3 regions of the Brenneria rubrifaciens genome follow, and region 2 is predicted to be linked to each of the others. Evidence: riboswitches for the same ligand, from Rfam matches in the RefSeq annotation. Region 2 holds a riboswitch; each other region holds the start of a gene.
What was found. A riboswitch is a leader RNA that binds a small molecule or an ion and turns the genes downstream of it on or off. The one in region 2 is predicted to bind thiamine pyrophosphate.
Positions count from the first base shown of each region.

Region 1: it holds a riboswitch for thiamine pyrophosphate, as region 2 does, so the genes downstream of both, thiB (thiamine ABC transporter substrate binding subunit) here and thiD (bifunctional hydroxymethylpyrimidine kinase/phosphomethylpyrimidine kinase) in region 2, are expected to answer to the same signal.
Region 3: it holds a riboswitch for thiamine pyrophosphate, as region 2 does, so the genes downstream of both, thiC (phosphomethylpyrimidine synthase ThiC) here and thiD (bifunctional hydroxymethylpyrimidine kinase/phosphomethylpyrimidine kinase) in region 2, are expected to answer to the same signal.

Region 1 is NZ_CP034035.1:3,153,658-3,160,283, forward strand. It holds gene EH207_RS14270 (TonB-dependent siderophore receptor) at 1-485, shown strand, start outside; gene EH207_RS14275 (type III effector HopF2) at 762-1,469, opposite strand; gene sgrT (glucose uptake inhibitor SgrT) at 1,613-1,777, opposite strand; gene sgrR (HTH-type transcriptional regulator SgrR) at 1,868-3,529, shown strand; TPP riboswitch at 3,564-3,693, shown strand; gene thiB (thiamine ABC transporter substrate binding subunit) at 3,773-4,756, shown strand; gene thiP (thiamine/thiamine pyrophosphate ABC transporter permease ThiP) at 4,732-6,342, shown strand; gene thiQ (thiamine ABC transporter ATP-binding protein ThiQ) at 6,326-6,626, shown strand, end outside.
Region 2 is NZ_CP034035.1:2,739,634-2,746,259, reverse strand. It holds gene EH207_RS12495 (FadR/GntR family transcriptional regulator) at 1-322, opposite strand, end outside; gene EH207_RS12490 (NADPH-dependent FMN reductase) at 612-1,157, opposite strand; gene EH207_RS12485 (NAD-dependent succinate-semialdehyde dehydrogenase) at 1,169-2,560, opposite strand; TPP riboswitch at 2,919-3,018, shown strand; gene thiD (bifunctional hydroxymethylpyrimidine kinase/phosphomethylpyrimidine kinase) at 3,143-3,946, shown strand; gene psiE (phosphate-starvation-inducible protein PsiE) at 4,303-4,713, shown strand; gene yegS (lipid kinase YegS) at 4,725-5,624, opposite strand; gene trhP (prephenate-dependent tRNA uridine(34) hydroxylase TrhP) at 6,082-6,626, opposite strand, start outside.
Region 3 is NZ_CP034035.1:3,671,870-3,678,495, reverse strand. It holds gene thiC (phosphomethylpyrimidine synthase ThiC) at 1-1,722, opposite strand, end outside; TPP riboswitch at 1,838-1,978, opposite strand; gene rsd (sigma D regulator) at 2,105-2,566, opposite strand; gene nudC (NAD(+) diphosphatase) at 2,673-3,479, shown strand; gene hemE (uroporphyrinogen decarboxylase) at 3,523-4,587, shown strand; gene nfi (deoxyribonuclease V) at 4,604-5,305, shown strand; gene EH207_RS16385 (YjaG family protein) at 5,361-5,951, shown strand; gene hupA (nucleoid-associated protein HU-alpha) at 6,139-6,411, shown strand; gene EH207_RS16375 (DUF1481 domain-containing protein) at 6,416-6,626, shown strand, end outside.

The DNA of each region.
Region 1 (6,626 bases), 410 kb from region 2:
TGACCATTTTCGTCAAACCCAATGAACGCCGCATCTATGGTGTGGAAGGCGCCGCTGATTATTTCTTTAGCGACAGCGACTGGAGCACCGGGGTGAACTTCAATCTGGTCAAATCCGAACTCAAATCCAATGGCTCGTGGGATAAGCTGGACGTGCGGGATGCCAGCGCGTCAAAAACCGTCGCTTATGTCAACTGGGCGCCTGATGACTGGTCGCTGCGTCTGCAAACCCAGCAAACGTTCGACGTTTCGGATGCGGCCGGCCGGAAAATCGACGGCTACAATACCCTCGATTTTATCGGCAGCTATGCGCTACCGGTCGGCAAAATCAGCTTTAGCGTGGAAAACCTGTTGGACAAGCAGTACACCACTACCTGGGGGCAACGGGCGCCGCTCCAATACAGCCCGACCTATGGCCCAACATCGCTATATGAATATAAAGGACGCGGCCGTACCTTTGGTCTGACCTATTCCGCCGTCTTTTAATTCGCCTTCCCAGACACACAGAGAGCCCCGAACCGATCACGGCCGGGGCCATTGAACAGGCCGGCTTTTTACAACACCACATGCCCCCGCCGACACGCTGACGATGACACGTCCCAGCGCCGACATCACTGATCCCCCTCTTTGCGATCCCGCGGGAAATCGCTGACTGTGCACGGGCGCTCCCGTCCATCAATCCGGCATGACTACGACGCTCCCCCAGCCAGAAAGACAAACTGAACCCCGACATACGTTCTCTCCCGCGTTGATGATCCCGCGTTAACGATGCTCGTCTATGTAGCGTTGCAAATTATTTCTGTAGGCATCCGTGTGCCCTGTTTCACACATGGTTCTGAAATACGCATCAAAGGTGGAATAACGCGGGTCTTCATATTCATCTAAAACCCATAAAGAGGGAGAACCGTAATCCAGGCTCTGAATAACCGATTTTGCTTCCTTGTAATACCGGCCCATATCCAGCGCGGTCTGATACTCAACCTTTTCGCTATCATGAGCAGTCCTTTCGGGGCCGGCCAAGCCCTGAGAAAATTTGTCTCTGACTTGCTTGAACTCCGCGGCTCTGCTCATGTTGCTTAATTCCAAAAGCATAATATTCAAAGGACGAAAATAGTTGCCCTTCGCGTTTTGCGCCGTGGATTCGGCTATCACCGCTTCCCGGCTGGGAAACCGGGTTTCCGCATGCCCGAAACTCTGTCCGATATCGCTGTCAGGCACAATACGCAGGGAGACGCCGCCTTCCCTATCAACACGATTCACTCTTTCCCGGAGTGTTTTTGATGCGTCATATATCATGCCAATCATATCGATCAGCGTATCGACTCTGCTGTCGCCATCTGGATTTTTAATATTCGACACGACATTAGACCAGGATGTACTGCCGCTGGAGGTACTCGCGCTTCCCTCAATGCCGCCACCACTAACAGGAATAAAGCCTGGTGCCGACGATTTCGATACACAATGTCCCATTACTCATCCTCAAATAATTGATTCAGCGTCTGTGTATACTTTCAAATCATCTGGTTCCTTTTAAAATCACAAAAAAAGCCAGCAAACGACTTGCTGGCTGGCGAAAAGCACCATTACTCAGAAGTTTTCTCTCTTGCTAACCACTATATCCAGTGACGGTATTCCTCTTCCGACATCGCCTCAATTCGCCACTGCGTCGCTTGCTGCAATAATGCCATGCGCTGCTCAGCAGACATCCAGCGCAGCCATTTCGCGTTGCACGTCAAAAGATAGGTCTGATAGAACCGATACAATTGGGAAATCGCCACAAGCCACCTCCTCGCTTTCATTATGGAAAAGTATCGGCGTAATATAGGGAAAGATAAATTGATGACTTTAAGGCCGGGAGTTCCTCTTTTATGTCTTCCAACCGTCTGCAACAACAGTTCATCCGCCTGTGGCAACACTTTCAAGGGCAAACCACCCACACGACGCTGCAAGAGTTGGCGGGCGTTTTAAGCTGTTCGCGCCGCCATATCCGTTCTCTGTTGGGCGCGATGCAGCAACAGGGCTGGCTGAGCTGGCAGGCGGAAGCAGGCAGAAGCAAGCGCTCGCAGCTATCGTTCATCTATACCGGTTTAACGCTGCAACAGCAGCGCGCGGAGGATTTACTGGAGCAAAATCGCATCGAACAGTTGGTACAACTGATCGGCGACAAAGACGCGGTGCGTCAAATGCTGCTCGCCCACCTCGGCCGCAGCTTCCGGCAGGGTAAACACCTCCTGCGTATTCTTTATTATCGTCCGCTGCGTAATTTACTGCCGGGCTCAGCGCTGCGGCGATCGGAAATGCACATTGCTCGGCAGATTTTCAGCGGGTTGACCAACATAAATGAGGAAAATGGGGAACTGACACCCGATCTGGCGCATCACTGGCAAATGCTGGAACCGCTGCATTGGCGATTCTATCTGCGTCCTTCCATCCGTTTTCATCATGGACGGGAGTTGACGATGGACGATGTCATCCTTTCGCTTACCCGGTTGACCAAGATGCCGCTGTTTTCCCATATCGAGAAAGTCACCTCGCCGATGCCGTTTGTCATCGACGTGCGATTGCGCAGCGCCGATCGCTGGCTGCCGTGGCTACTTGGCAGCGTACCCGCCATGATCCTGCCGCAGGAGTGGCGCACCTTGCCCGATTTTGCCAGACGTCCCATCGGCACCGGTCCTTACGCCGTCGTAAGCAATAACAACAGCCACATGAAAATTCGCGCATTCGATGACTATTTGGGTTATCGGGCGCTGATTGATGAAGTGGACATCTGGGTATTGCCGGACGAACCTGAGGAAATGCGCGTTTCCGTCAAGTTGCAGTCCGACGATTCCCGCCGTGAGCAGTTGGAAAGCAGAATGGAAGAGGGATGCTATTTCCTGATGTTCGATAGACGTTCGCCGCTGGCAAAACGCCCGGAAATCCGCCGCTGGCTCTGGCAGGTGTTTAACCCTATTACCTTACTAAGCCACGCAGATGCAACCCATCAGCGTGATTGGTCACCCGCCTATAGCCTGCTTCCCCGCTGGCACCACCACCAGCCGCACGAACCTCTGCCCATGCCGCCAGGACTTAAGCAAATTACGCTGACCTTTTATCATGAACACCCTGAATATCGGATACTCAGTGAAATCATGCGTACACTGCTGGCAAAACAGGGTGTGGCGCTACGCGTCCAAACCGTCAGTTACGAAGACTGGTATCAGGGAAATAGCGAAAGCGACATCTGGTTCAGTAGCGTGAATTGCTATTTTCCGATCGAATTTTCGCTGTTCGCCATGTTCTACGAACATCCGCTGATGCAGTACTGCCTGGATGACGATCTGCACCATGACGTACATCTATGGCGCAATCACACCCTGCCGATGGCCGAGTGGTGCGATAAGCTGGTCAACAGCGGTCAGCTACATCCCCTGCTGCATCACTGGCTGAAACTTCAAGGGCAGCGCAGTATGCGAGGCATCAGCATGAATATGCTGGGCTGGTTTGACTTCAAATCCGCCTGGTTTACACCGCCGGAAAACGGATAACCTTCCCCTGCTACCCTGAACCCTTTACAATGGGCCGTTCTCAACGGGGTGCGGAAAATGTTTTGCCGCAGATTGACACTGGCGCGGCTGATTTTTTGCTGAGAAAACACCCGTCGAACCTGATCCGGTTAATACCGGCGAAGGGATTTGAGAGTGCTTATCGCTGACTCAAAGACCTTTTGCCCCCATGATTCTCAGGAGCGCAAAGTGTTAAATACATCTTTACTAAAACGTTCAGCCGCCGTGCTGAAGAGAGTCCTGCCTTGTCTGTTACTGCTTTCCTCCGCCGCCTTCGCCAAACCCGCGCTCACCGTTTATACCTACGATTCTTTTGCTTCGGAATGGGGACCCGGCCCAGTAATCAAAACCGCGTTTGAAAAAGAGTGCGAGTGCGAATTGAATTTTGTGGCGCTCCAAGACGGCGCCTCGCTGCTGAACCGTCTGCGCATGGAAGGCAAGAACAGCAAGGCGGATATTATTTTAGGGCTGGATAATAACCTGCTGCAAGCCGCGGAACAGACCGGTTTGTTCACCAAAAGCGATCTGAACACCCGCGCCGTCAAGGTGCCTGGCGGCTGGACGAACACCACGTTTGTGCCCTATGACTACGGCTATTTCGCGTTTGTTTACAACAAAGAAAAGCTAAAGAATCCGCCCAAAAGCCTGCATGAACTGATCGACAGCCCGGAGCCGTGGAAAGTGATCTATCAGGACCCGCGCACCAGTACGCCTGGCCTGGGGCTGCTGTTATGGATGCAGAAAGTGTATGGCGATCGCGCTCCGCAAGCGTGGCAAAAGCTGGCAAAGAAAACCGTTACGGTCACCAAAGGCTGGAGCGAAGCCTACGGCCTGTTCCTGAAAGGAGAAGCCGATCTGGTGCTCAGTTACACGACGTCTCCGGCGTATCACCGCATTGAAGAGAAAAAAGAAAATTACGCGGCGGCAAACTTCAGTGAAGGACATTACCTGCAAATTGAAGTCGCCGGACAGTTGGCGGCCAGCAAACAGCCGGAATTGGCAAAACGATTCATGCAATTCATTCTGAGCCCGGCATTCCAGCAGGCCATTCCCACCACCAACTGGATGTACCCGGTTACCCCGACTGAACTGCCTGCCGGGTTCGCCACCCTCACCGTGCCGGAGAAAGCATTGCAATACAGTGCGCAACAGGTGGCGGAGCAAAGGAATAACTGGATTCAGGCATGGCAACGCGCTGTCAGCCGCTGACGGCAGGCAGTCTGTGGCCGGGATTGCTGGCCGCCGCACTGTTGATTGCCGTCGCCGCTCTGGCCTGCGGGGCGCTATGGCTACAGGCGCCCGCGGACCAGTGGCCGGATTTATGGCAGGACAGCTATCTGTGGCATGTGGTTCGTTTCACCTTCTGGCAGGCAGGCTTGTCCGCCCTGCTCTCCACCTTACCCGCGATTTTCCTCGCCAGAGCCTTGTACCGCCGTCGTTTCCCCGGCTACCGCTGGCTGTTGCGGCTGTGCGCTATGACGCTGGTTCTGCCGGTGCTGGTCGCTGTTTTCGGCCTGCTCAGCGTGTACGGCCGCCAGGGTTGGCTGGCGCAGTTTCTCGGCTTTTGGGGCCTGCCCTACCCGTTTTCGCCCTATGGTCTGCAAGGCATTCTGCTGGCGCATATTTTCTTTAACCTGCCGCTGGCAACCAGACTGTTATTACAATCGCTGGAAAGCATCTCCACGGAACAGCGGCAGTTGGCCGCCCAATTGGGCATGAGCGGTTGGCAACATTTTCGTCTCGTCGAGTGGCCCGCGCTGCGCAGGCAGATTCCGCCAACGGCGGCGTTGATTTTCATGCTTTGCTTTGCCAGTTTCGCCACCGTACTGTCTCTTGGCGGCGGTCCGCAAGCCACAACCATTGAGCTGGCCATCTATCAAGCGCTGAGTTTTGATTACGATCCCTCACGCGCGGCTCTGCTGGCGTTGATCCAGATGAGTTGCTGTCTTGGGCTGGTGCTGCTAAGCCAGCGGCTGGGACGTATTTTGCCAATCGGCAGTACACAGCAGTTGGTATGGCGTAACCCGCAGGACAGTCTGTTTAGCCAGCTTTGCGACGGCTTGCTAATTGGCGCGCTATTGCTTTTGGTGGTCCCGCCCTTGCTGGCGGTGATCGTCGACGGCGTTAACCTTTCACTGATCTCGGTGCTGCAACAGCCCGTTTTATGGCAAACAGTGTTGACCTCGCTGCGTATTGCGCTGAGCGCGGGTTTGCTGTGTATCCTCCTGACCATGATGCTGCTCTGGAGTAGCCGGGAGCTGAGGCTGCGTCAGCAGCCGTTGTACAGTCAGTTAATGAATCTGAGCGGCATGCTGATCCTCGCCATGCCTGGTATTGTGCTGGCGACCGGCTTTTTCCTGTTACTCAACAATACGGTGGGATTGCCGCAATCCCCTTATGCATTGGTCGTGATGACCAATGCGCTGATGGCGATCCCCTATGCGCTCAAAGTGCTGGAAAACCCCATGTACGACGTGGCCGAACGCTATAACCAACTGTGTTCATCACTGGATATCCGATGCTGGAATCGGTTGAAAATCATTGAATTAAAAGCATTGAAACAACCGCTGACACAGGCGCTGGCCTTCGCCAGCGTGTTGTCGATTGGCGATTTTGGCGTCATCGCCTTGTTCGGCAGCGAGCAGTTCCGCACCTTGCCTTTTTATCTTTATCAGCAGATTGGTTCCTATCGCAGCGCCGATGGTGCCGTGACCGCACTGTTATTGATGCTTATCTGCTTTACGCTGTTCACCCTGATTGAAAAACTGGCGGGCCGTCATGATCTCTCTCGATAAGCTGACATACCTCTATCAGCACTTTCCAATGCGCTTTGATTTGCAGGTTCAATCCGGCGAGCGCGTTGCGATTCTTGGTCCCAGCGGGGCGGGGAAAAGTACGCTGCTGAATTTGATCGCCGGCTTTCTGATGGCGAACAGCGGGACATTGCGTTTGAATGGCGAGGATCATCGGCATACGCCGCCCGCCAAACGGCCTGTCTCGATCCTGTTCCAGGAAAATAATCTGTTCCCCCACCTGACAATCGAACAGAATATCGCGCTGGGCCTGAACCCCGGTCTGC
Region 2 (6,626 bases):
CGCGCAGTGCCGCCAGTTGCGCCAGTTGCGGCTCGATACGAAGCCTCACTTCCATGATCTCCATGAAATTGGTTTCTTCCACCAGATTGGCTGCATGAGCGCTCCAACTGTCCGGTTTTTGCCCGAGAAATGTGCCGGCTCCCTGCTTGCGCCAGATCAGACCCTCCGCTTCGACAACCTCCAGCGCACGGCGGACTTCCCGCCTGCCTACGCCCCAGATCTCCGAAAGCGCACGCTCCGTCGGGAGTTTTCCATTCGGCTCGATGGCGCTCACGCGCAGCAGTTCCCGCAACCGCTCCAGCGCATAATTTGAATTCTCCATGTTGTTTCTCTCTGAGGTTTTAATCATTGGTTCGTTCCAATTCTAGATTGGTTCAAAAAGAGCATGCTGTGATGATGAAGTCAAGGTATTTTGTTGTTCCTCGCCATGTCATGGCTGGTAATTTGACGAGCGGGTCTTGCAAGGGGGAAAACGTGACGGCAAGGTGCGAACGTTCAGGCGTGGGTTATCCGTGCAGGATGATCCGCATTTGAGATGACCTGACAGCAGGAAAAATACCGTCTTTCAGCCGGAATGGGGCAGACAGACGGCATGCGTGGTGGGGGCGGAGTTATTTCTTCCGGGCGATAACCTCGGCGAGCGCCTTCATTTGTCCGGTAATCAACGTCACGATTTTCTCGTCTTGCAGATTACCTTGCTCATCAAAGCTACCGGCAAAGGCATTTGAAAATACTTCCGGCTTATTCAGCGGATGAATGTTCAGGAAAACGCAGGTTTGACGCAGATGGTATTGCGCGCGGGAGGTGCCCATTCCGCCACCGGCACCCATCAAAGCGGCAGGCTTGTCGGTCATGACGTCGGTATCGGGAAGACGCGAAAGCCAGTCGAGAATGTTTTTGAGCGCCGGGGCCACGGAGTAGTTATATTCCGTACAGGCGAAAACGAAACCGTCCGCGTGCTGCGCCTGGCGGGCGATACGCTGTACGGATTCGGGCAGGTCGGTAAGGTCGGCGTTATAAAAAGGCACATCCCGCAGATCGGCGATTTCCAGCGAGACGCCCGCCGGAAGAACGGATTGGGCGGCGCGCAGTAACCCGCGGTTGGTAGAGGTTTGGCGCAGGCTGCCTGCGATACCTAACAGTTTAATCGTACTCATCGCGTTGTCCCTTAAAATTCAGCATCGATATCGACAATAGAAATCAATTTGTGATTCACAAACTCTTTGATACCCAGTCCGGTTAGTTCTCGTCCGTAGCCCGAACGCCGAACGCCGCCGAAGGGCAGATCGGCTTTCACTCGCGTCGGGTGGTTGATGAACAGCATGCCCGCGGAAACTCGCTTCGCCACTTCCGCACCGTGTGCCGTGTCGCGCGTGAAGATGGAAGCGCCGAGGCCAAAGGGTGAGTCATTGGCGATGTTGACCGCATCATCTTCATCTTTGGCGCGAAATAGCATGGAAACCGGGCCGAAAAATTCCAGGTAGTAGGCGGGATTATCCGGCGTTATGTCCGTCAGGATCGTCGGCTGAACGAAAGCGCCCTGTTTCGGCACCGCAGGCCCGACCTCCAGCGCGTTCGCGCCGTGCGAAACCGCCAACTGGATTTTTTGTTTCACTTCTTCCACCGCTTTAGGTGAAGCGAGCGGGGCGAGCGTGGTGTTTTCATCAAACGGATCGCCGGTGCGCAGCGCCGCGACACCCTGGGCATAGTGATCCAGAAATTCGTCGTATACCGCGTCAACGATGATCATGCGTTTGGAAGACACACACACCTGGCCGCCGTTCCAGTGGCGGCCAAACACCGCCCATTTAGCCGCTTTCTTCACATCGGCGTCGGCCAGCACGATAAACGCATCGGTGCCGCCTAATTCCAGCGTCGATTTCTTCAGAACTTTAGCCGCCTGTTGAGCCACCCGCGCCCCGGCGTCTTCTGAGCCGGTTAATGCTACGCCCTGAATCCGGGGATCGTTCAGAATCAAGTCAATATGTTGACGCGTGGCGTACAGATTGATGAATGCGCCGTCCGGCAGGCCGGCGTCTTTCATCAGTTGTTCGAAACGGGCGGAGCTTTGCGGTACGTTAGAGGCGTGTTTCAGGAGAATGGCGTTACCCGCGGAAAGCTGCGGCGCAACAATGCGGGCGATCTGATAATACGGGAAGTTCCAGGGTTCAATGGCCAACAGCACGCCTAATGGTTCATGAACGAGTTGCGCCGTCGCTTCTTCCGGGTTGGCGACCGGAAGCGTTTCAGGCGCCAGCAGGCGCTCTGCATGGTGAACATAGTACTCGAAGATTTGTGCGGACAGTTCGACTTCCGCGCGCGCTTCGCCAATCAGTTTCCCCATTTCCAGCGTCAGCAAGCGTGCGAGTTCTTCTTTATGCCGGCGCAACAGATCGGCGGCTTTTTGCAATATCGCGCCGCGTGTCGAGAAGGCGGCATTTTTCCAGTCAAGAAAGGCGTTATGGGCTTTCGTGATGGCGTCAGCGACGAACGCGTCTGTGGCGTCAGGGAACGTTTTGATCGTTTCGCCGGTATACGGGTTGGTTGTTGCATATCCCACTACAAACCTCCTGAAAACAAGGTACTAAAAAGTCCCATCCACTGAATTAGGGCATGTTTCGCCAACGTGATGGACAGAGCCGAAGACTCGCGCTCCGCCAATAAACTATAGCCAATAGATCTCAAGATACGGCCAATGTCCCTGAAACTCGGAAAAAGATGAGTAGGAAATAAGTATTCGCCTAACGGATTGCCAAACCCGTGGGGAAAAGCGGACATAACCTTCTGTCGCCATGAGGGAAACGGGGAGATGAAAGCGGCAATGAAAGAATAGCTATTGCTGTTCTTTATGCGCTTATATACCCTTTTGCCTGTTGAGCCGCGTTGAACGCGGTTCCACATCGGTTTTACAATTATTCGTCAATGACTCGGGGTGCCTTTGCGGTGGCGCAGGGCTGAGAAATACCCGTATTACCTGAACTGGATAATGCCAGCGGAGGGAAGTCACGGTATGCCAGCCGGTTACCGCCTTCTTGAACGCCGGTTGGGAGAATAATGAACACTCGACCTGTCTCTTTTACCCGCCGCCTGTGGGGTGGCCTCTCTGATTCCTTACATGCGCTGCCTGCGCGCCGGGGGCGGCATGAAGCGGATTAACGCGTTAACGATCGCCGGTACCGATCCCAGCGGCGGGGCGGGCATTCAGGCCGATTTAAAAACATTTTCCGCGTTGGGGGCTTACGGCACGACGGTGATTACCGCGCTGGTGGCGCAGAATACGCGCGGCGTCCAGTCGGTGTACCGGATTGAGCCTGACTTTGTCGCGGCACAACTGGATTCAGTGCTGAGTGATGTCCGTATTGATAGCGCCAAGATCGGGATGCTGGCGCAGGCGGATATTATCGAAGCCGTCGCCGAACGTCTGCGCCATTACCGGTTGCCTTGCGTGGTGCTGGATACGGTCATGCTGGCAAAAAGCGGCGATCCGCTGCTTTCGCCTGACGCCGTGGCGTCGCTGCGGCGTTTACTGTTACCGGTGGTCTCGCTGATTACGCCGAACTTGCCGGAAGCGGCCGCGCTGCTCGATTGCCCGCCAGCCACAAGCGAGCAGGCGATGTGCGAACAGGGTGAGGCATTGCTGGCGATGGGGTGTCAGGCGGTACTGATGAAGGGAGGGCACCTGAGTGAAGAGGAAAGCCCGGACTGGCTGTTCAGCCAGCAGGCATCCCCCTTGCGTTTTGCTTCCCCGCGAATCAATACCCGGCATACGCATGGTACGGGGTGTACGCTCTCTGCCGCCCTTGCCGCGCTGAGACCTCGGCACACGTCCTGGGCGGAAACCGTGCGCGAAGCCAAGGCGTATCTGCAACAGGCGTTGCAACAGGCGGATTCGCTGGAGGTTGGGCAGGGCATCGGGCCGGTGCATCATTTTCATCGTTGGTGGTGAAAGGTATTCAGTTATGTATCTAAACCTAAAATACTTCGGGTTGCAGGAGGGCGGCGACACAGCGAATCCCCAGGGGCTTACATGAGAAAGCGACCGGGGTGAGCGAGGAAAGCCAGCTTGCATGCAACTTGAAGTAGGATGGGTAGGCACTAATTCAATTAAATTAAGGAATAAAACGCGTGGACATTGCGAACCGCGCTCGGTAATTTTTCCCGGTACAAGCAGGTTGGCCGATCTATGGGTGCCATCGGGCCGTCCTCTCGTGGGTATTTCGGAAGGATGGCCTGGCCAGATAAGCAAGATGATAACAACAACTTGCTTTTGATAAGTGAGTAATACGACGTGAGGGAATGGATATGGCAGGTTCGGCTCGCAGTACTCTGGCCGCTAATGTGCTTCAGACGATATTAAATATTGGGTTGCTGGTGTTGGCGACGATATTGGTTATTTTTTTGGTGAAGGAGACGGTGCATCTGGCAAAAGTTTTGTTGACGACGACTAACGAAAAAGAGTCCTCCTATCAGTTGATAGAAGGGATTGTGATCTATTTTCTCTACTTTGAGTTTATTGCGCTGATCGTCAAGTATTTTCAGTCGGGCTATCATTTTCCACTGCGTTATTTTGTCTACATTGGCATCACCGCGATTATCCGGTTTATCATTGTCGATCACAAAAGCCCATTGGATACGCTGGTGTACGCGGCGGCGATTTTGCTGCTGGTCGTGACACTCTATCTGGCCAACACTAACCAACTGAAACGCGAATAATCATGGCGCCCCTATCCCAGCAACGCGCACTGCGGCGGCAGGCGACACTGGATAGCGGCTGGCAGTACCTCGATAAGAAAACGTTTCGCTTTGATCGGTTCACCGTCCAGATTGAAAGTCATTTCGTCTGGCGCGGTGATTTCCAGCCAGGGCAACGTAGCGGAAATCATGTTCTGGTTTTCGCTGCCGGTGAACCAAGCCTGGAGCATATTGGGCAGCAGTTCCTGCGCGGAAAGCACGCTGAGCTCCAGAAATCCGTCGTTGATCAGCGCCTCCGGGCAAAGCTGCTGCCCCCCGCCCGCCTGACGCCCATTCCCCACGGCAATGACCAGCGTATCGCCAGACCAGCTAAAATCCGGCCCGCGGATTTCGCAGCGTTCGGATTGCAGCATATCCATACGAAACAGCGCATGAAGCACATAAGAGGCGCCGCCTAAAGCCGATTTCATCCTGGTTGGCGTTTCTGCCGTGATCCGTGTGGAGAACCCGCCCGTCGCCATGTTGATGAAATAGTGTTCATCATTCACTTTCGCCATATCTATCGCCGCCGGCCGGCCTTTGATGGCCAGCGTCAGGGCGTGGCGCGGTTCAGCCGGGATTTGGCAACTGGCCGCGAAATCATTGGCGGTTCCCAAAGGAACAATACCCAGACAAGGCCGATGCTTTTCAGACAGTTTGGCAAGCGCTGCTGCCACTTCATTGACGGTGCCATCGCCACCGGCGGCAATCACGTTGTCGGCTTTCAGTTGAATCGCCTCGTTGACATAGCGTTGCGCATCGCCAAATTCCCAGGTTACGCGCACATCAAGATGATAGCCTTCCTGACGAAGCGCCCCTATCGCCTCGCGAAGTTCCTCATTACCAGCGCTTTTTCCGTTCAGTATCAGCAAAGTCATCGGGCGTTTATCCATAGCACTCTCCCTATCAGGGCATTCAGATGAAAGACGGCGGGTTAAAACCTTGATAATCATAGTCAGGAAATACCACCATAGGTATCAGAAGAATCGGTGAATTGAGAACCGCCGTGTACACTTAAGACCATGATATTGCGGTGACAAACGACAAGAGAGCGGGAAAGAAAAAGCCAGCTCAAGGGAGATTGAGCTGGCTAAGGAGGTGGTTCCTAGTAGTGTCACTACGCTTATTTTTCATTCTAGATTTTCTCAGCAGGTTTATACTAACCAAAAGGTTTACCCATTGGTGTGATCTGATTCTAATTTTTGTCTAATACCCTGCTTTTTGTGGCTATATTAGTCACCTTCCACCTTGCTTTGCGGAGGGGGTGGCTGGCCGGACCCAGCGGTGATGCGGGATAGGGCCGCTGGCCTGCCGCCAGATTAACGACGATAATCCGGCGGCGATATCGCACTATTTCGCGTTTGGATTGCGTGTGGTGGTTCCGGGCAAATTACGCAACAGCAGCGCATAATCCAACGCGATGTCATCGGGAACCGGCAAATAGACAGTATGCCCGTTCCCCGGCGCGACGTCCGTCGTCTGGCCTTTGGCATTTTGCATGGCTTCAAGGGTGAACTGAATATTGCCGCCGGGCGTCATCATTTCCACGCTATCGCCGCAGGAGAATTTGTTTTTTACCGCCACTTCCGCCAGACCGTCACGGCGCATGCCGGTAAATTCGCCCACAAACTGCTGGCGTTCGGAGACGGAATAGCCGTAATCGTAATTCTGATAATCCTCATGTACATGGCGGCGCAGGAACCCTTCGGTATAACCCCGGTGGGCCAGGCCCTCCAGCGTTTGCAACAGCGTCGGATCGAAGGGTTTTCCCGCGGCGGCGTCATCAATGGCGCGACGGTACACCTGAGCGGTGCGAGCGCAATAGTAGAAGGATTTGGTTCGGCCTTCAATCTTCAGTGAATGAATCTGCATTTGCGTCAGACGCTCCACATGCT
Region 3 (6,626 bases), 930 kb from region 2:
GTCGTGATAGGCGCGGGCGGTTTCGGGGTCCAGCGCCAGATTGAACTGGTCTTCCCAGCGGAACTCGAAACGCGCTTTCGACATGGCGTTATCGCGGATTTGCGCCCCCGGATGCCCTTTAGCAAGATCGGCGGCGTGAGCGGCGATCTTGTAGGTAATCAGTCCCTGTTTGACATCTTGTTTATTGGGTAACCCGAGGTGCTCTTTCGGGGTGACGTAACACAGCATGGCGCAGCCAAACCAGCCGATCATCGCCGCGCCGATACCGGATGTAAAATGATCGTAACCCGGTGCGATATCGGTCGTCAGCGGGCCAAGGGTATAGAACGGCGCTTCGTGGCAGTGCTCCAGTTCCTCCGTCATATTGCGGCGGATCATCTGCATCGGCACATGGCCGGGGCCTTCGATCATCACTTGTACGTCATATTCCCAGGCGATCCTGGTTAGCTCGCCCAGCGTGTGAAGTTCGGCAAATTGGGCTTCGTCGTTGGCATCCTGAATGGAGCCCGGACGCAATCCGTCTCCCAACGAAAGCGCGACGTCATAGGCGGCGCAGATTTCACAGATTTCGCGGAAGTGTTCATACAGAAAACTCTCTTTATGATGAGACAGGCACCATTTGGCCATGATGGAGCCGCCGCGCGACACGATACCGGTGAGGCGTTTGGCGGTCATGGGCACGTAGCGCAGCAGCACGCCGGCGTGGATGGTGAAATAATCGACGCCTTGTTCCGCCTGTTCCAGCAGCGTATCGCGGAACATCTCCCAGTTCAGATTTTCCGCGACGCCGTTCACTTTCTCCAGCGCCTGATAAATGGGAACGGTGCCAATCGGAACCGGGCTATTGCGCAGAATCCATTCGCGGGTTTCGTGAATATAACGGCCGGTGGAGAGATCCATCACGGTATCCGCGCCCCAGCGGGTTGACCAGACCAGTTTCTCGACTTCTTCCTCAATGGAAGACGTTACCGCGGAGTTACCGATATTGGCGTTGACCTTCACCAGAAAATTACGGCCAATGATCATCGGTTCTGATTCAGGGTGATTGATATTGGCGGGAATAATGGCCCGTCCGGCGGCGACTTCCTGTCGGACAAACTCCGGTGTGATGTTCTCTGGCAGATTCGCGCCAAAACTTTGTCCCGGATGCTGCTGGCGCAGTACGTCGCCCCGAATCCGTTCACGGCCCATATTTTCACGGATCGCGATAAACTCCATCTCCGGCGTAATGATGCCCTGACGGGCGTAATGCAACTGGGTGACGCGCTTTCCGGCTTTCGCACGCAGAGGGCGAGGCAAATGCTCGAAGCGAAGGTGATCCAGTCCGGCATCCGCCAGGCGCTGTTGGGTAAAATCAGAACTGACGCCGGGCAGTGCTTCGGTATCGTTACGCTCGGCGATCCAGGCCGCTCTGATTTTCCCCAGACCCGTCCGTACATCGGGGCGTGATGTCGGGTCACCGTAAGGGCCGGCGGTATCATAAACCGGGATAGCCTCGTTCGGTTCATATTGCGGTGTATCCTTGCCGCCGCCGACCAATGTCGGGCTCAGTTGGATTTCACGCATTGGCACACGAATATCTTCGCGTGAGCCGGTCAGATATATACGCCGCGAATTGGGGAACGCCATGCCCTCCAACGTATCTATGAATTGTTGCGCGGCAGCGCGTTGCTCACGACGACCGGTTTTGGATGATTTTGATAATGATGGTTCTGTAGACATAGCAAGTTCCTGTGAAACGTAAAGGGAAGATTGCTTGTCTGGAGCCGGAGGGAGTAATAATGGGTATCAAGTTGTCTAGACGGGCGTGTTCAAACGCAATGTCTATGGCTCAATGAGACGAATTACTCTTGTTCCCTTCGCAGGTATTAACCCGATCAGGTTCCGCGGATCCCGAATTAACGGTCTCAGCCTGTTCGCTTGAAGCACTTCCCGAATGGAAGAAACCAAAGCGTCCTAGGCACTCCGACAAGATTAGCCCGTTGTTAAACGGGCTTTAAACCCTGACACTTTATGATGATGAAACACGCATGTCAAAAAGAGTCGGGCGTATCAGCGAGAATTAATAAATTGGCGTATAACGTTATCGTCGGTCAAGACCGCATTAAGCATCGAAAATCAGCCGGATCATGGCGTCTTCCTGTGTAAAACGTTCGGCCAGAGCTTCACCAACGCTGGAGAGCGCTTGCTGAAATTCAAGGCAGTTATCTTGATCGATCAGGGTCGCCAAATAGCGGTCGTGAAATTCCATTATTTGTTGTGTATTGTTTTGCAACGCGAGCTCAAGCTGCGCCGAGCGGGCAAGTTTCTGTTCACTCAGGGTTGCCGCTTCATGCAGTATTTTTTCATAGACGTGAAAATGACCGGCCGAGAGATAATCCACCAGATTATGACAAAAGTTGTCCAGCGCCTCTTCGTCCAGACGCGAGAGTGCGTCTTTGTTGGGTTTGATGCCAACCAGATGATAGTAAGCGATCAGAAGCTGTTTGCGCGCTTGTAGCCACTGGTCGATTAACGCATTATTGCCACCAACGTATTCAGTCAGGCTTTGTAACTGGTTTAGCATGGTTGGACTCCGTGAACGATAAGGAATAACTGAAATGCTGGTTATAAATCTTATGTCATCACTCAGATGTAAAATGCCAGTGAAGTGAGAGTGGAGCAATAAAAATATGGAACAGACGTTGAAAGGTGATGAGATTGGCTGGTGGGTCGTCAGTGACGCGGGTCAGATCTGGCTTCCCGAAGGGGAGTTACCGCAGGGAACGGCGTCGTTCTGGTCATTACAGGGCGCGACCGGGCGCAAAATCGGTGAATGGCAGGATCTGCCCGTATGGTTGATCTGCCAGAGCCAAGATAAGGATATGGCTTCCGTCCGCCACCTTATCGATCAGGAGGCGGGGGTATTCCAACTGGCGGGACGCGGCGTTCAACTGGCCGAGTTTTATCGCTCCCATCGCTTTTGCGGTTACTGCGGCCATGAAATGGTCCCGAGTAAAACCGAGCTGGCGTGCCTCTGTCAACGCTGCAAGGAACGTTATTATCCGCAGATTGCGCCCTGTATCATTGTGGCGATCCGTCGCGGTGACGCGATTCTGCTGGCACAACACCATCGTCATCGGGGCAATATGTACACGGTACTGGCTGGTTTTGTCGAAGTTGGCGAAACGTTGGAGCAGACGGTGGCGCGTGAGGTAATGGAAGAGAGTCAGATTCAGATTAAGAATTTACGCTATATCAGTTCTCAACCCTGGCCTTTCCCCCACTCCCTGATGATGGCGTTCATGGCAGATTATGCGGGGGGCGATATCAGGCACGACCCGAAAGAGCTACGTGACGCCGCCTGGTTCCGGTATGATCGGCTACCGATTTTACCTCCGCCTGGAACGGTGGCCCGCCGTCTTATTGAGGATACGGTCGTGTTGTGCCGCGCCTGGCGTGAGAACGGCGGCGAATATGTAACCCCCTCACTCGGATAATCAGTAACTACAATAAGCATCATAGTGCCGAAAGGAAAATGACATGACTGATCTGAAAAATGATCGCTATTTGCGGGCGTTGCTGCGCCAGCCTGTCGACGTAACGCCAGTCTGGATGATGCGTCAGGCGGGGCGATATCTGCCAGAGTACAAAGCCACCCGCATGCAGGCTGGCGATTTCATGACGCTATGTAAAAACGCGGAGCTGGCTTGCGAAGTCACATTACAACCCCTGCGGCGTTATCCCCTTGATGCGGCTATTCTGTTTTCGGACATTCTAACCATCCCTGATGCCATGGGACTTGGGCTCTATTTTGAAGCGGGAGAAGGCCCTCGTTTTCAATTTCCGGTCACCCGCCACGCCGATATCGTCAACTTGCCCGTTCCCGATCCCGAACAAGAGTTGGGCTATGTGATGAATGCGGTACGCACCATTCGCAGCCGCCTTGCCGGAGCGGTGCCGTTGATTGGTTTTTCCGGCAGCCCCTGGACGCTGGCAACCTACATGGTTGAAGGCGGTAGCAGCAAAGCTTTTACCATCATAAAAAAAATGATGTTTGCGGAGCCGCGAACGCTGCATTTATTGCTGGATAAGCTGGCTGACAGCGTCATTCTTTATCTGAACGCTCAAATCCGGGCGGGCGCCCAGGCCCTGATGGTTTTTGATACCTGGGGCGGTGTACTGAGCGGTCGCGATTATCAGGAATTTTCCCTGCAATACATGCACAAGATCGTCGATGGACTACAGCGTGAAAACGAAGGCCGTCGTGTGCCTGTCACGCTGTTCACCAAAGGCGGCGGGCAGTGGCTGGAGGCGATAGCGGCAACCGGCTGTGAGGCTATCGGGTTGGACTGGACAAGCGAAATTGCCGATGCCCGGCGTCGGGTGGGCGATAAGGTCGCGCTACAAGGCAATATGGACCCGTCCATGTTGTATGCTCCGCCTGCTAGAATCGAACAGGAAGTGGCGTCAATTCTGGCGGAGTTTGGTCAGGGCAGCGGACATGTATTCAATCTGGGACACGGTATTCATCAGGATGTACCGCCAGAACATGCCGGCGTTTTCGTTGACGCGGTACACGCCTTGTCTCGCGCCTATCATCAGTAAATAAGCAGGAGATCCGGTGATTGATACTCAACGGTTGAAGGCCGAGCAGTTGGCCCGCGCTTCAGAGATTATTCATCAAGACGATTTGCCGTTTGAGCAGCCTGCGCTTATTGCGGGCGCGGATGTCGGTTTCGAGCAACAAGGGGCGGTGACCCGGGCCGCGATTGCAATTATGCGATATCCTTCTCTTGAACTGGTAGAGTATAAAATTGCGCGTATCAGTACGACGATGCCCTATATTCCTGGTTTTCTCTCTTTTCGCGAGTGTCCCGGACTGCTGGCTGCCTGGGGGAGTTTGGAACAGAAACCGGATTTGATTTTTGTCGATGGGCACGGGATTTCCCATCCGCGTCGTTTGGGCGTCGCCAGCCATTTCGGGTTGCTGGTTGATGTTCCTACGATTGGCGTGGCGAAAAGCCGGCTGTGCGGCCATTTTGACCCGTTGCAGGCGGCGGCGGGCAGTCAGCGGCCCCTGATGGATAAAGGCGAACAGATTGGCTGGGTATGGCGCAGCAAGGTGCGTTGTAATCCGCTATTTGTGGCCACGGGACATCGGGTCGGTATGGACAGCGCGTTGCTGTGGGTCAAACGCTGTACGCGGGGTTATCGCCTACCTGAGCCGACGCGCTGGGCTGATGCGGTGGCCTCTAACCGTCCGGCGTTTCAGCGATGGCAGCGGCTTCAATCTTTTATAGAAACTTTAGGAATTCAGGCATAGGGGGTGGCGATAATTTCAGGTACACTGCCGCCCATAGCCTTTGATGAGCATAAAAATGTTACGTAATCCCATTCATTTGCGTTTGGAAAAGCTGGGAAGCTGGCAGCATGTCACGTTTATGGCATGCCTTTGCGAACGTATGTATCCCAATTACCACGAGTTCTGCCGCCAGACAGCATTCGGTGATGCGTTGGTCTACCGCCGTATTCTCGATCTCGTTTGGGAAACGCTGGTGGTTAAAGATGCAAAGGTCAATTTTGATAATCAATTGGAAAAGCTGGAAGAGGCGATTCCGGCGTCAGACGACTTTGATATTTATGGCGTTTATCCGGCAATTGACGCCTGTATTGCGCTGGGTGAACTGATCCATTCTCGTTTAAGCGGTGAAACGTTGGAACATGCCGTCGCAATCAGTGAAGCATCAATCCGCACTGTTGCTATGCTTGAAATGACGCGCGCGGGCAAAGAGATGACGGATGAAGAACTGAACGTTTTGCCAGCCATTGAAGATGAGTGGGACATTCAGTGGGAAATTTTCCGCCTGTTGGCTGCCTGCGAAGAACGTGATATCGAATTGATTAAAGGTCTGCGTTCCGATCTGCGTGAGGCGGGAAGCAGTAATATCGGGATAAATTTGCACCAATAACGCGATAAAACGTGATTTAAGGCCTGAAATGGCGTGTCTTGAGGCTTCACATCCGCACCCTGTCTGGTCTACATTTGGGGGGCGTAAAAAAAGTGGCTATCGGTGCGTGTATGCATGAGAGTGCTATTATTGCATATCCGTCGCACTCGATGCTTAGCAAGCGATAAACACACTGTAAGGATAACTTATGAATAAGACTCAACTGATTGATGTAATTGCAGACAAAGCTGATCTGACAAAAGCACAAGCGAAAGTGGCATTAGAATCAACTCTGGCAGCGGTTACCGAGTCTCTGAAAGAAGGTGATGCAGTACAATTAGTTGGTTTTGGTACATTTAAAGTCAACCATCGTAACGAGCGCACTGGCCGCAACCCGCAAACTGGTAAAGAAATCAAAATTGCTGCCGCTAACGTGCCAGCATTTGTTGCGGGCAAAGCGCTGAAAGACGCTGTTAAGTAAGATCATGCAGGTCAAGAGTTTAAGCAGAGGGGCGATTTCGCCCCTTTTGCTTTTGCTGCGACCGCTGTGGGTTGGCGTGATAATTACCATCACCATTGCCTGTAGCAGTCGGACTGATCCGCCTTCGACGTTTGCCAGCGGTTATATCGCCGATCGCGGCGTGGTGCGTCTCTGGCGTAAAGATGACGCTCAAGATAGCACGACCTCGCTGATGA